2 regions of the Bacillus sp. AFS031507 genome follow, and region 1 is predicted to be linked to the other one. Evidence: predicted binding sites of a transcription regulator. Region 1 holds the regulator's gene; the other holds the start of a gene.
What was found. The regulator Rex, encoded in region 1, represses fermentation and respiration genes when NADH is low (regulators of the CRP and FNR family bind a similar motif). The targets are predictions, from matches to a motif close to TTGTGAAATATTTCACAA.
Positions count from the first base shown of each region.

Region 2: adhE (bifunctional acetaldehyde-CoA/alcohol dehydrogenase) is a predicted target of Rex. The motif match lies at 4,699-4,716, and genes of this name have one in related genera.

Region 1 is NZ_NUOW01000035.1:983-7,112, forward strand. It holds gene tsaB (tRNA (adenosine(37)-N6)-threonylcarbamoyltransferase complex dimerization subunit type 1 TsaB) at 1-536, shown strand, start outside; gene rimI (ribosomal protein S18-alanine N-acetyltransferase) at 549-998, shown strand; gene tsaD (tRNA (adenosine(37)-N6)-threonylcarbamoyltransferase complex transferase subunit TsaD) at 995-2,020, shown strand; gene COE25_RS25070 (ABC-F family ATP-binding cassette domain-containing protein) at 2,309-4,228, opposite strand; gene moaC (cyclic pyranopterin monophosphate synthase MoaC) at 4,406-4,903, shown strand; gene COE25_RS25080 (redox-sensing transcriptional repressor Rex) at 4,940-5,596, shown strand; gene ystJ (NADP-dependent malic enzyme) at 5,756-6,130, shown strand, end outside.
Region 2 is NZ_NUOW01000025.1:176,024-182,153, forward strand. It holds gene COE25_RS22205 (amino acid ABC transporter ATP-binding protein) at 1-147, shown strand, start outside; gene COE25_RS22210 (DUF2238 domain-containing protein) at 567-1,220, shown strand; gene COE25_RS22215 (ABC transporter ATP-binding protein) at 1,383-2,315, shown strand; gene COE25_RS22220 (ABC transporter permease) at 2,312-3,412, shown strand; gene COE25_RS22225 (DUF6526 family protein) at 3,441-3,860, shown strand; gene COE25_RS22230 (hypothetical protein) at 4,355-4,582, shown strand; gene adhE (bifunctional acetaldehyde-CoA/alcohol dehydrogenase) at 4,743-6,130, shown strand, end outside.

The sequences.
Region 1 (6,130 bases):
CTAAGATTGTCGTCGCCAAAGGACCGGGCTCGTATACAGGAGTTAGAATAGGTGTAACCATTGCTAAAACATTAGCTTGGACTTTGAACATCCCGCTCGTAGGTATTTCCAGCTTGGAAATTTTAGCATCTGGGGTCGGTCGCTACTTTGATGGTTATGTGTCACCTCTATTTGATGCAAGAAGGGGACAGGTCTATACTGGCTTGTATCAATATCAAAATGACGAACTACAAACGATTGAAGAGGATCGTTTGGTCATGTTAGTAGACCGTGCAGAGGATCTAAAAAATTCAGGAAAAGCGATACTATTTGTCGGAAATGATTTACCACTCCATCAAGCAGCAATTGAAGCAGCATTAGGATCACAGGCTATTTTCGCAGCTAGTACGGAACAAAATCCACGTCCAGCTGAACTTGCCCTTCTTGGTAAGGATAAACCAGGGGAGGACATTCATTCTTTTGTTCCAAATTATATCCGTTTAGCTGAAGCTGAAGCTAAATGGTTAGAAGCGAAAGGAAAAATTTTAAATGGATAGGAATAGAGAGTTATGGTAGATTCTTTTGTTTTTCGCAAGATGAGGGAAGAGGACATTGACCAAATTTTAGAAGTAGAACATGCATCATTTACAACCCCCTGGAGTCGTGAAGCATTTTATAATGAATTGCATAATAATCGATTTGCTGTTTATATCGTCCTAGAGGAAAGTAACAAAATTCTCGGGTACTGTGGGGCTTGGATCGTGATCGATGAGGCACATGTAACGAATGTGGCCATTCTGCCTGAATATAGGGGCAGGAAACTTGGTGAGGCAACCATGCAAAAAATGATGACAGTGGCCAAAGAGATGGGAGCAAAGAGTATGACCCTTGAAGTGCGTGTGACCAATCATGTTGCACAATCTCTTTATCGAAAGCTTGGTTTTCAAAATGGCGGGATCCGCAAAAATTATTATTCAGATAATCAGGAAGATGGTTTAGTGATGTGGGTAAATTTATGAAAAAAGATCAATGGATTTTGGGTATTGAGACAAGCTGTGATGAGACGGCTGTCGCCATTATTAAAAATGGCAGAGAAATTGCGGCAAATGTTGTCGCATCGCAAATTGAAAGTCATAAACGCTTCGGTGGTGTGGTTCCAGAAATAGCCTCCCGCCACCATGTAGAGCAAATGACTATTGTCATTGAGGAAGCATTGAAGCAGGCAAATGTTACTTTTGCTGAGATTGATGCCATTGCTGTCACAGAAGGACCAGGATTAGTCGGTGCCCTTTTAATTGGGGTAAATGCCGCGAAAGCATTGGCATTTGCTCAAAACAAACCACTAGTTCCAGTCCACCATATTGCTGGACATATTTATGCGAACAGGCTTGTCACTGAGTTAAAATTCCCGCTCCTTGCTCTGGTCGTTTCAGGCGGGCATACAGAGCTTGTTTATATGAAGGAACATGGACATTTTGAAGTCATCGGCGAAACAAGGGATGACGCTGCTGGTGAAGCCTACGACAAGGTTGCGCGAACGTTAAACATGCCGTACCCTGGTGGTCCACATATTGACCGTTTGGCGCAGGCTGGAAATCCAACAATTAATTTACCTCGGGCATGGCTAGAAGAAGGTTCCTATGATTTTAGCTTTAGCGGCTTAAAATCTGCTGTTATTAATACGGTTCATAATGCCGAGCAACGCGGTGAGATAATTGCCCCTGAAGACCTTGCTGCAAGCTTTCAAGCCAGCGTGATTGAAGTGTTAGTGAAGAAAACAGAAAAGGCCGTCGCTGAATATGGGGTAGGACAAGTATTAGTGGCTGGCGGAGTTGCCGCCAATAAAGGCCTTAGAAATGCTTTGGAAAAGACCTTTTCAGAGAAACCTGGAATTGAATTAGTGATTCCGCCATTATCCCTATGTACTGATAATGCAGCGATGATTGCTGCTGCTGGAAGCGTGATGTTCGAAAAAGGAATTAGAGCAGACCTTTCCCTAAATGCCAACCCGGGACTGGATATCGAAATATACAATGAATAACTCTTCTGGATAAGAAGAGTTTTTTTGTTGATAAGATTTTATAAAAATGCAGATCAAAAACTGGTGAATGTGGATAAGTGGGGTGTTATCTGTGTATAATGTGGATAAGTAAGGGATTTATTGTGGATAATGTGGAAAAGTAAAAATAACATTGAAACTGTCCTGTTTGTAATGTGAATAAGAATGTGGAAAAGTGTATAACTTAATGAATTATTGCCATCATATCAAAATTTGTCGATAATTGTCATAATAAACAAAAAACCAGGCGAATGCCTGGTTTTTGCATAATTATTCAGCAAGTTCCGCCCATTCTTCCATTAAGTGCTCGAGTTCAGACTTTGCCTTTTCATTTTTTATGTTGATTTCCAATACTTTTTCATGATTTTGAAAAATGTCTGGTTCGCATAATTGCTGCTCGAATCCTTGAATTTGCTCTTCTAGCTCTTCAATTCGTTGTTCCATTTCTTCTAATTTTCTTTTTCGCTGACGCTCTTGTTTTTTACTTTCCTTATCCTGTTGATAAGAGTTTTTTTCAAAAGCATCCGTTTGTGCTGCCCTTTTTGCTGTTGCAGCCATGGCCAGTGCCGCAAGTTCTTCCTGTTCTAGTTTCTTCTCTAAATAATAATCATAATCCCCGAGGTATTCTGTACTTCCATGACGACTAAGTTCTAAGACCTTTGTGGCAATCCGGTTAATAAAATACCTGTCGTGTGAGACAAACAATATCGTGCCCGGGTAATCGATTAAAGCATTCTCTAGAACTTCCTTACTATCTAAGTCAAGGTGGTTGGTAGGCTCGTCCAAAATTAAGACATTTGCTTTCTCCAACATCAGTTTAGCTAAAGCTAGACGGGCTTTCTCACCGCCGCTTAAGGTGGAAACTATTTTTAAGACATCATCACCAGAAAATAAGAAATTACCGAGTACCGTACGTATTTCTTTTTCATTTTTTAGTGGATAGTCATCCCAGAGTTCATTTAAGACCCGCTTATTGGAGGTCAATTCAGCTTGCTCCTGGTCGTAATACCCAATCTGAAGGTTTGTCCCATAGAATATGGTTCCCTCAAGTGCAGGCAACTTTTTGATTATTGTTTTTAACAGTGTTGATTTGCCGATACCATTCGGTCCAACCAAGGCGATACTTTCACCTTTATAGGCCCGGAAAGATATGGACTCTGAAACCTTACCATCCTTGTACCCAACAGCGAGTGAATCCACTGTTAAAACATCATTTCCGCTTTGTTTTTCAATTTCAAACGTGAAGGAAGCAGACTTTTCATCGCCTAATGGACGATCCATCATCTCCATCTTTTCAAGCTTTTTACGACGGCTTTGGGCACGTTTGGTTGTCGATGCCCGCGCTAAATTCCGGTTGATAAAGTCTTGGAGATCCGCGACCTCTTGCTGTTGTTTTTCGAAAAGCTTTAAATCACGCTCATAATTTGCGGCCTTTTGATCAAGGTAAGTACTATAGTTGCCTGTAAACCTTTGGATTTGCTTACGGGATACTTCATAAACTTGAGTAACAACTTTATCTAAAAAATAGCGGTCATGGGAAACGATCAAAATCGCCCCATGATAACTTTGTAAATATTGCTCCAGCCAGGAAAGCGTATCAATATCAAGGTGGTTTGTGGGCTCATCCAATATTAGGATATCAGGCCTGGTTAACAAGAGTTTACCAAGGGCTAGACGAGTTTTCTGCCCGCCGCTTAAACTAGATATCATCAAGGATTTATCATGGAAATTCAGCCCATGAAGGACGGAGCGCATCTCTGCCTCATACTGATACCCTCCCAGTTCTTTAAATTTGACCTGAAGATGATCGTACTCTTTTAGGATTCTTTCGTACCTGCCACTGTCTCCAAAAACGAGGGGATCAGCCATTTGTTCTTCAAGTGTGCGGAGTTGTTTTTCCATCAATCGCAGCGGTTCAAAAACCGTCAGCATTTCATCCCATATGGATAATGATGATTCTAACCCAGTATTTTGAGCTAAATAGCCAATCGTCACTTCTTTTGGCTTGATGATTTCTCCGCCATCATGCGACAAGTGTCCGGCAATAATTTTCAATAATGTCGATTTTCCCGCCCCATTGCGTCCAACAAGGGCAACACGGTCCCGAGTTTGTAATTCGAGCTTAATATTCGATAAAATAAGGTCAGCACCATAATATTTTTGTAATTGATTAACCTGTAGCAAAATCATTCTCATTCACCTCTATTACATAGGATTAGTGTACCTTATTCCCGGTATGTCGGCAATAAACTGCTCGCCATATTAGCGGAGTGAAGTCTTAAACCGACATAAAATGTAATATATAGTTCAAAGTTTCACACACATATAAGGAAAAATAGTGTATGATTTGATGGGAGGATTTTTTATATGGCAGAATTTACGCATTTTAATGAAGAAGGCAGAGCAAAAATGGTCGACGTCAGTGATAAGCCGGAAACGGCACGTACGGCGCTTGCTCATTCCAGCATTACCGTTAGTAAAGAAATTTATGATAAAATAACTAATAATGAGATGAAGAAGGGCGATGTCTTAGCTGTGGCCCAGATAGCAGCTGTCATGGCAGCAAAGAAGACATGGGATTTGATTCCAATGTGCCATCCGATTCCATTAACAGGTGTTAATATTTCTTTCTCTTGGGAACAGGATAAGGATGAGAACTATCAATTATATATTGCTGCAGCCGTTAAAACGAAAGGGAACACAGGTGTAGAAATGGAAGCGTTAACAGCCGCATCCGCATGTGCCTTAACGGTTTATGATATGTGTAAAGCCGTTGATAAAGGTATGGTAATTGGACCGACGTATCTTGTCGAAAAAACGGGCGGTAAAAACGGTGATTTTAAAAGAGATGAAAGAGTTAAATAAATTTTTAACTAAACCATTCATGGGGTGTGGGAGATTATGAGTAATGAAACAACGAAAATACCACAGGCGACAGCAAAACGGCTGCCCCTCTATTATCGATTTCTAAAAAACCTGCAAAGTTCAGGCAAGCAAAGGGTCTCTTCAGCGGAATTGAGTGAAGCAGTAAAGGTAGACTCAGCAACGATTCGCCGCGACTTTTCCTATTTCGGTGCGTTAGGAAAAAAGGGCTATGGGTATAATGTTAATTACTTAATATCCTTCTTCCGAAAGACCCTAGATCAGGATGAATTAACTAAGGTTGCCTTAATAGGAGTCGGAAATCTTGGGACTGCCTTTTTAAACTATAACTTTTTAAAAAATAATAACACAAAAATAGAATGCGCCTTCGATGTGGATCCCGACAAAATGGGAACCATGATTCGCGAGGTACCTGTTCACCCTATGGACGATTTAGAGAAGGTGTTATCAGAAACTAATATTTCAGTGGCGATATTAACGGTTCCGGCTCCTGCCGCACAAATGATAACCGATCGACTGGTCCAAGCGAATGTAAAAGGGATCTTAAATTTCACTCCAGCGAGGTTAAATGTTCCACCCTTAATAAGGGTCCATCATATTGACTTGGCTGTGGAGCTTCAATCGCTAGTCTACTTTTTAAAGCATTATCCAACGGTCGAAATAGATGAAGAATAATTAGTTAAAAAGGCTTTCCACAAAATTTGTGGAAGGCCTTTTGTATGATTAACTCCCTGCTTTTTTTAATTACATAATCTATAAAAATACTTTCTTATGCACTAAGATGTAGGTAGATAAAATGCAAGCGGTTACTAACCGGGAAGTGGGGGAAATTCAATGTCAATTTTACGAGATGAAGCGTTAAAAATGCACAAGGAACACCAAGGCAAGGTTGGGATTTATTCTAAGGTGGCAGTACATAATGCAAAAGATTTAAGCCTTGCCTATTCACCCGGTGTGGCAGAGCCATGTTTGGACATTTATGCAGACGAAAATAAAGTCTATGATTATACCTCGAAGGGCAATCTTGTCGCAGTGGTATCCAATGGGACAGCGGTCCTGGGGCTTGGAAACATTGGACCAAAAGCTGCGATGCCTGTGATGGAAGGAAAGGCCGTGTTATTCAAATCGTTCGCAGATGTTGATGCCTTTCCCATTTGCTTGGCCACCACTGACACAGACCAGATCGTAGAAACCGTCAAGCTGCTAGAA
Region 2 (6,130 bases), on a different contig from region 1:
ACTCATGAAATGGGCTTTGCCAGGGAAGTCGGCGATCGGGTCATCTTCATGGACGGAGGCTACATTGTTGAAGAAAATGAACCGAATGAGTTATTCAGTAACCCTCAGCATGAAAGAACCAAGGCGTTTTTAAGCAAGGTACTTTAAACTATAACATGTTTTCCTACCTGAATTAGGAAAACATGTTTGCAAATTACTTGTTAATACATTTTTTTTAAATTGAGGCGTAGCATATATAAGCTATCAAATACTAGAGTATGAACGAATCTAGTATTTGTTGGCTTATTTTTATTTACTATATTAGTGGTCCTTGTTGGAGAGGATACCAGTGATGTTAGAAAAATACCTGCGATTTATATATTCCTATTTCGTTCTACTCCTAGATAACTCCATTGATTTAAAACCTACCGCTTTTGATATTCATTTTGAACAGAAATTTAAAAAGCTATGTTGTTTAATAAAAGAAAGGATGGACAACCTATAACAGTTATCTTTTAACTTTGTACCGGAGAGCAAGTTAGTTAGTTTTTAACTTTACAACTGTAATATCATTAGGAGTGAGTTAAGTGATAAGAGACAAAAGTGTTTACTTTCATTTACTACTTATCTTGTTTGTAATTGCCGTTTTTATTTGGTCAATCTATAAGCCAGCAGGATATTTAATATGGGCGATGGAAGTACTTCCTGCCATTGTGATATGTATGATTGTACTTATTACCTATAATAAGTTTCGTCTTACTTCGCTATCTTATATCATAATTGCCATTCTTTCGATTCTTACCTTCATTGGTGGTCATTATACTTACGCAAAGGTTCCACTTTTTACTTGGATAAAAGATTATTTTGAATTAAACCGAAACCACTATGACCGCTTTGGGCATTTCTTAAAAGGGTTGTTTGCAATTGTAATAAGAGAAATATTAATCCGAAAAAGAGTGACTAAAAAAGGTCCTTGGTTAATTTCTGTGATATTAAGTTTTTCACTTGCAATTGGAGCTATGTATGAAATTATCGAATGGATATCGACTAAATTAACAAAGAACAGAAAGACTTCCACTGAGTTTTTAGGAGCACAAGGAGATATTTGGGACGCGCAGTGGGATATGTTGTTAAACTTTATTGGTTCTATCCTCGCGTTACTCATCTTATCAAAAGTACATAACAGACTATTAGAAAAAATTAAGGGAATGAAATATAAGAAAGAAAAGGGATTATTGTAATTCTTGTTACTAGTTATTTAAGCCATTCTTTTATTTTGTAGACGTAACACATTTGTAATGGTAAGGTTTTCCTGTGGAGGAAAGTATTTTAGCAATAAATTGGGTAAACAGGGAGGTCTGACGCTTCCTATTCAATTCTAATTGAGAGGAGGAAGCACCTACATGAAATTTTCTCATGATACAATAATTGATGTAAAAGGACTTGTAAAGAACTATGGATCATTTAAAGCAGTGAGTGGTGTCCATTTTCAAGTACGAAAGGGTGAGATATTCGGTCTTTTGGGTCCTAATGGCGCAGGGAAAACGACTACGCTTGAAATGCTGGTAGGCCTGCGTAAACCAGATGAAGGAACGGCCATAATTGGTTCACACGATATCTTACGTGAGCTTTCGAAGGTAAAGGAAATCATCGGGGTACAGTTACAATCAACTTCGCTTTTTGAATTGCTGACAGTTGAGGAAATTCTGAAAATGTACGCAAGCTTTTATCCATCACATATTTCTATTTCTCAACTTATAGAAGATGTGTTGCTTACTGAGAAAAGCAAAAGCCGAATAAAAGGTCTTTCAGGTGGTCAAAAACAGCGTTTAGCGATTGCTCTAGCGTTGGTTCACGATCCACACGTTATTTTCTTGGATGAACCGACCACGGGTTTAGATCCTCAAGCTAGACGAACATTGTGGGATATTGTTCTTCAATTGAAAAATAAAGGTAAAACAATCGTGTTAACCACTCATTACATGGATGAAGCACACAATCTATGCGATCGGATTGCCATCATGGACCAAGGGGAACTGATTGCTTTGGATGCCCCTTCTCAATTAGTGAAAAGTCTCCAGTCAGATAGTGCATTAGAGTTTAGAGTCATAGAACAAGTAGACTTCATTGATTTCTCTAGTATTGACGGTGTTAAGAAAGTTGGAAATCAAACAGATATTCATGTTCTTTATACGGATCATTTACAGAACACATTGACAAGCTTAATCCAATTTGCTGCTGATAATAATCTGCAAATAGTTGATCTGCAAACAAGGACAGCGACACTAGAAGATGTATTTATTCACATGACGGGAAGGAGATTAAGAGAAGCATGAAAGCTTACTGGCAGTTAACTCTCGCACAACTGCGCATTTTTCTACGGAATCGACAGGTGCTGATGTGGACTTTGATCTTCCCTATCCTCCTCATGACCATGCTAGGTTTATTTTTAGGTAAAGGAAATGGACTATCCCTGTCAATTGGGCTGATTGATGAAGATCACACAGCGTTTTCAAGTGAGTTTATAAAAGCTCTTAAAAAAAATGAAGCTATTCATTTAGAGATAAGAAAAGATGAAGATTCAGCACAAACCAGTTTGAAAAATGGTGATTTACAACTTGTCGTAATCATTCCAAAGGGCTATGAATCTAGCTTGAAAAATAGTGGATCACAAGCAAAGCCCTTCAACATCCCGGTTTATTTTAATGATACGAATTTTGCTGTTTCACAGGTAGGAGTAGCTCTAGTTAATGGAGTAATAGATGAGATCAGTAAACAAAGAGTTTCCTATGAGCCTGTCGTTGTAATGGAATCTCACGGCATCAAAGCTCTTAATTTAAAATATATTGATTTTTTGGTACCAGGAATAGTTGCGATGATGATTATGAGTAACAACATGAATGGAGTAGCTGGTCAGATAGCAGCATGGAGAGAACGTGGGATTTTACGTAGGATGCAGGGGACTACACTCAAAGCCTCAACTTTCATAGCAGCACAAATTACAGCACGGTTGGTGATGAATGGAATGCAAGCGCTGATAGTATTACTAGTTGCCCATCTCTTATTTGGTGTAGAAGTTCGCGGTTCTTGGTTTACCTTGATATGTTTTATTGTTCTTGGAACACTAGCTTTTATGGCAATTGGTTTCATCATTGCTGGAATTGCGAAAACACCTGAAAGTGCTGCACCGATCGCAGGCGTTCTATCATTTCCAATGTTATTTTTAGGGGGAGTTTTCTTCCCAATAAAAAATATGCCGGACTTTCTTCAACCTATCGTAAAGCTCCTGCCGATTTCACATTTAAGCACGGCATTACGAGAAATCATGAATGTTGGGGCAAGCTGGACGAGTTTGGGTTTGGAAACAGCTATTTTAGGTGGTTGGCTAATTGCTGCATTTGTGATAGCTAGTTATACATTTAAATGGGAGTAAAAACAAAAACATTATAGGAGGAAAAACAATGAATCAAAATTACAAGAATCATCGTAGATTTCACCCATTGTTTCATTATATCTTATCGCTCTTATTGTTACTTACATTGGTAGTAGCTATTTGGTTAATTATTAGAAACGGAATCAGTCTATCTGCCATCCTTTTTTTAGCCATCGTTATTATCTTGGTCATCATGTTTTTATTAATTAGACAGTATCCTTTAAAGGCACAGGACCGAGCGATACGAGCAGAAGAAAATCTTCGACATTATGTTTTGACAGGAAAATTACTTGATGCCAGACTTACAATTGGTCAAATTATAGCTCTTCGGTTTGCTAGTGATGCTGAGTTACCTGAACTAAGTGAAAAGGCAGCTTCACAAAATTTAAGCCCAGATGAAATTAAGAAACAGATTACTAATTGGAAAGCAGATTATGATAGAGTGTAAGATTAGCAAAAATCTACTCTCCAAATTGGATAATCTGTTACTGCCAAGAGGGATTGTATTGTTGTAGTAGGCTCCTTAATGACTGAAAGCTGATTTCACAAGGGGGTGCGGTAAGAAAGAGGGCTCCTTAATGACCTTAACCTGATTTCACAGGGGGTTATGGTAAGAATTAGGGCTCACTAATAGACCGTTACCCTCTTTTAAATAATGTTACAGTCACTAACTGTTAGTTTTCAATAACCGTACATATACAATTGATAACTTTGATTATCAGACATTATTCTGATATATCAAAATAAATGTAATCGTTTTCAATAGATAGAGTATTTCACCAAATATATGCCAATATTATCATTCATAACTATTGATATATAAGGATATAGTACTATTTTTGGTAGAATTAATCACAATTCACACTTTGTTCAACACTTCACAAATCGTTATTCAAAATACATGTTATGATAAATCCATAAACAAACAAGGAGTGATAAGACATGATGGTATGTGAATGGAAAACCTTCTCTACAGATTCTGAAACTTATACCCTAGAAGTATTTGAAGAAGCAGTTGGGGATGAATTTGAGGCAATGTATTTTAAAGAAAATGAAGAAATCCCCGCCTATATCTGGACCGTAAATTATGTGGTTATTGTTAAAAAGTATTCGAAGGTTCTAACTGACATTTTATTTGAAAAGATTCCACGCAATCCAGTTTGTGAGTAAAAATCAAGTAGAGTGTTATTATTTTTAATCAAAAATGTGAAACTTTTCACAAATATAACGATACATGACATCCAGAGAAAATATCAGCTTGATTGTGTATTATTTTTTAAAAGTACTTGTGAAAAACTTCACAAACACTTAATCAAATGGAGGTATTACGATGGCAGTAGTAGAAAAGGCAGTTAATGAAAAACAAACCGTAACACAAATGGTTAACTTTTTGGTGGAAAACGGTCTAAAAGCATTGAATGAATTCCGCAGCTTCGACCAAGACATGATTAATAATATTGTCAAAGAAATGGCTTTGGCCGGTCTTGATCAGCATATGCCACTTGCAAAGCTAGCCGTTGAAGAAACAGGAAGAGGCGTGTACGAAGATAAAATCATCAAAAACATGTTTGCTACTGAATATGTCTATCATAATATCAAATATGATAAAACCGTTGGTATTATTAACGAAAATGAACATGAAGGAATGATTGAAATTGCGGAGCCGGTCGGGGTGATTGCTGGAGTTACACCTGTAACCAATCCAACATCGACCACTATGTTTAAAGCACTCATTTCAATTAAAACCAGAAATCCAATTATTTTTGCCTTTCATCCATCGGCACAGAAATGCAGCAGCGAAGCGGCTAGGGTGCTTAGAGATGCAGCAATCAAGGCGGGTGCGCCAGAAAATTGCATTCAATGGATTGAAACACCGTCGCTTGAAGCAACACAAGCCTTAATGAACCATTCAAAAATATCATTAATTCTTGCCACTGGCGGTGCGGGGATGGTTAAATCTGCTTACAGTTCAGGTAAGCCAGCACTCGGAGTTGGGCCAGGAAATGTCCCTTGTTATATTGAAAAAACAGCCAATCTTCATCAGGCAGTTAATGACTTAATTTTATCAAAAACGTTTGATAATGGAATGATTTGCGCTTCCGAACAAGCAGTCATTATTGATAAAGAAATATACGAAGTTGTAAAACAAGAAATGATAGCAAATAACTGTTATTTTTTAAATGAAGAAGAAAAAGCGAAGGTTGAAAAATTAGTTATTAATGAGCAATCCTGTGCTGTTAATCCAGTAATTGTTGGGATGGCTGCTTCAAAGATTGCACAGTTAGCAGGAGTAAAGGTTCCTGATGATACAAAGATCCTTATCGCAGAATTAAAAGGTGTCGGAACAGGATACCCACTTTCAAGGGAAAAATTGAGCCCAGTGCTTGCTTGTTACAAGGTAAGTGGTCTTGAGGAAGGATTAAAACGGGCCGAAGAAATGCTGGAGTTCGGCGGGCTAGGTCATTCAGCTGTTATTCATACCAATGATCAAACAGTGATTAAGAAGTTTGGACTGCGGATGAGAGCGGGACGTATTATTGTCAACGCCCCATCTTCACAAGGTGCGATCGGTGATATCTACAATGCCTACATGCCGTCCTTAACCCTCGGATGTGGAACGTATGGTGGGAATTCTGTCTCTACAAATGTGGGTACTATTCACTTAATTAATATTAAAAAAGTGGCGAAAAGGAATATTAATATGCAATGGTTTAAAGT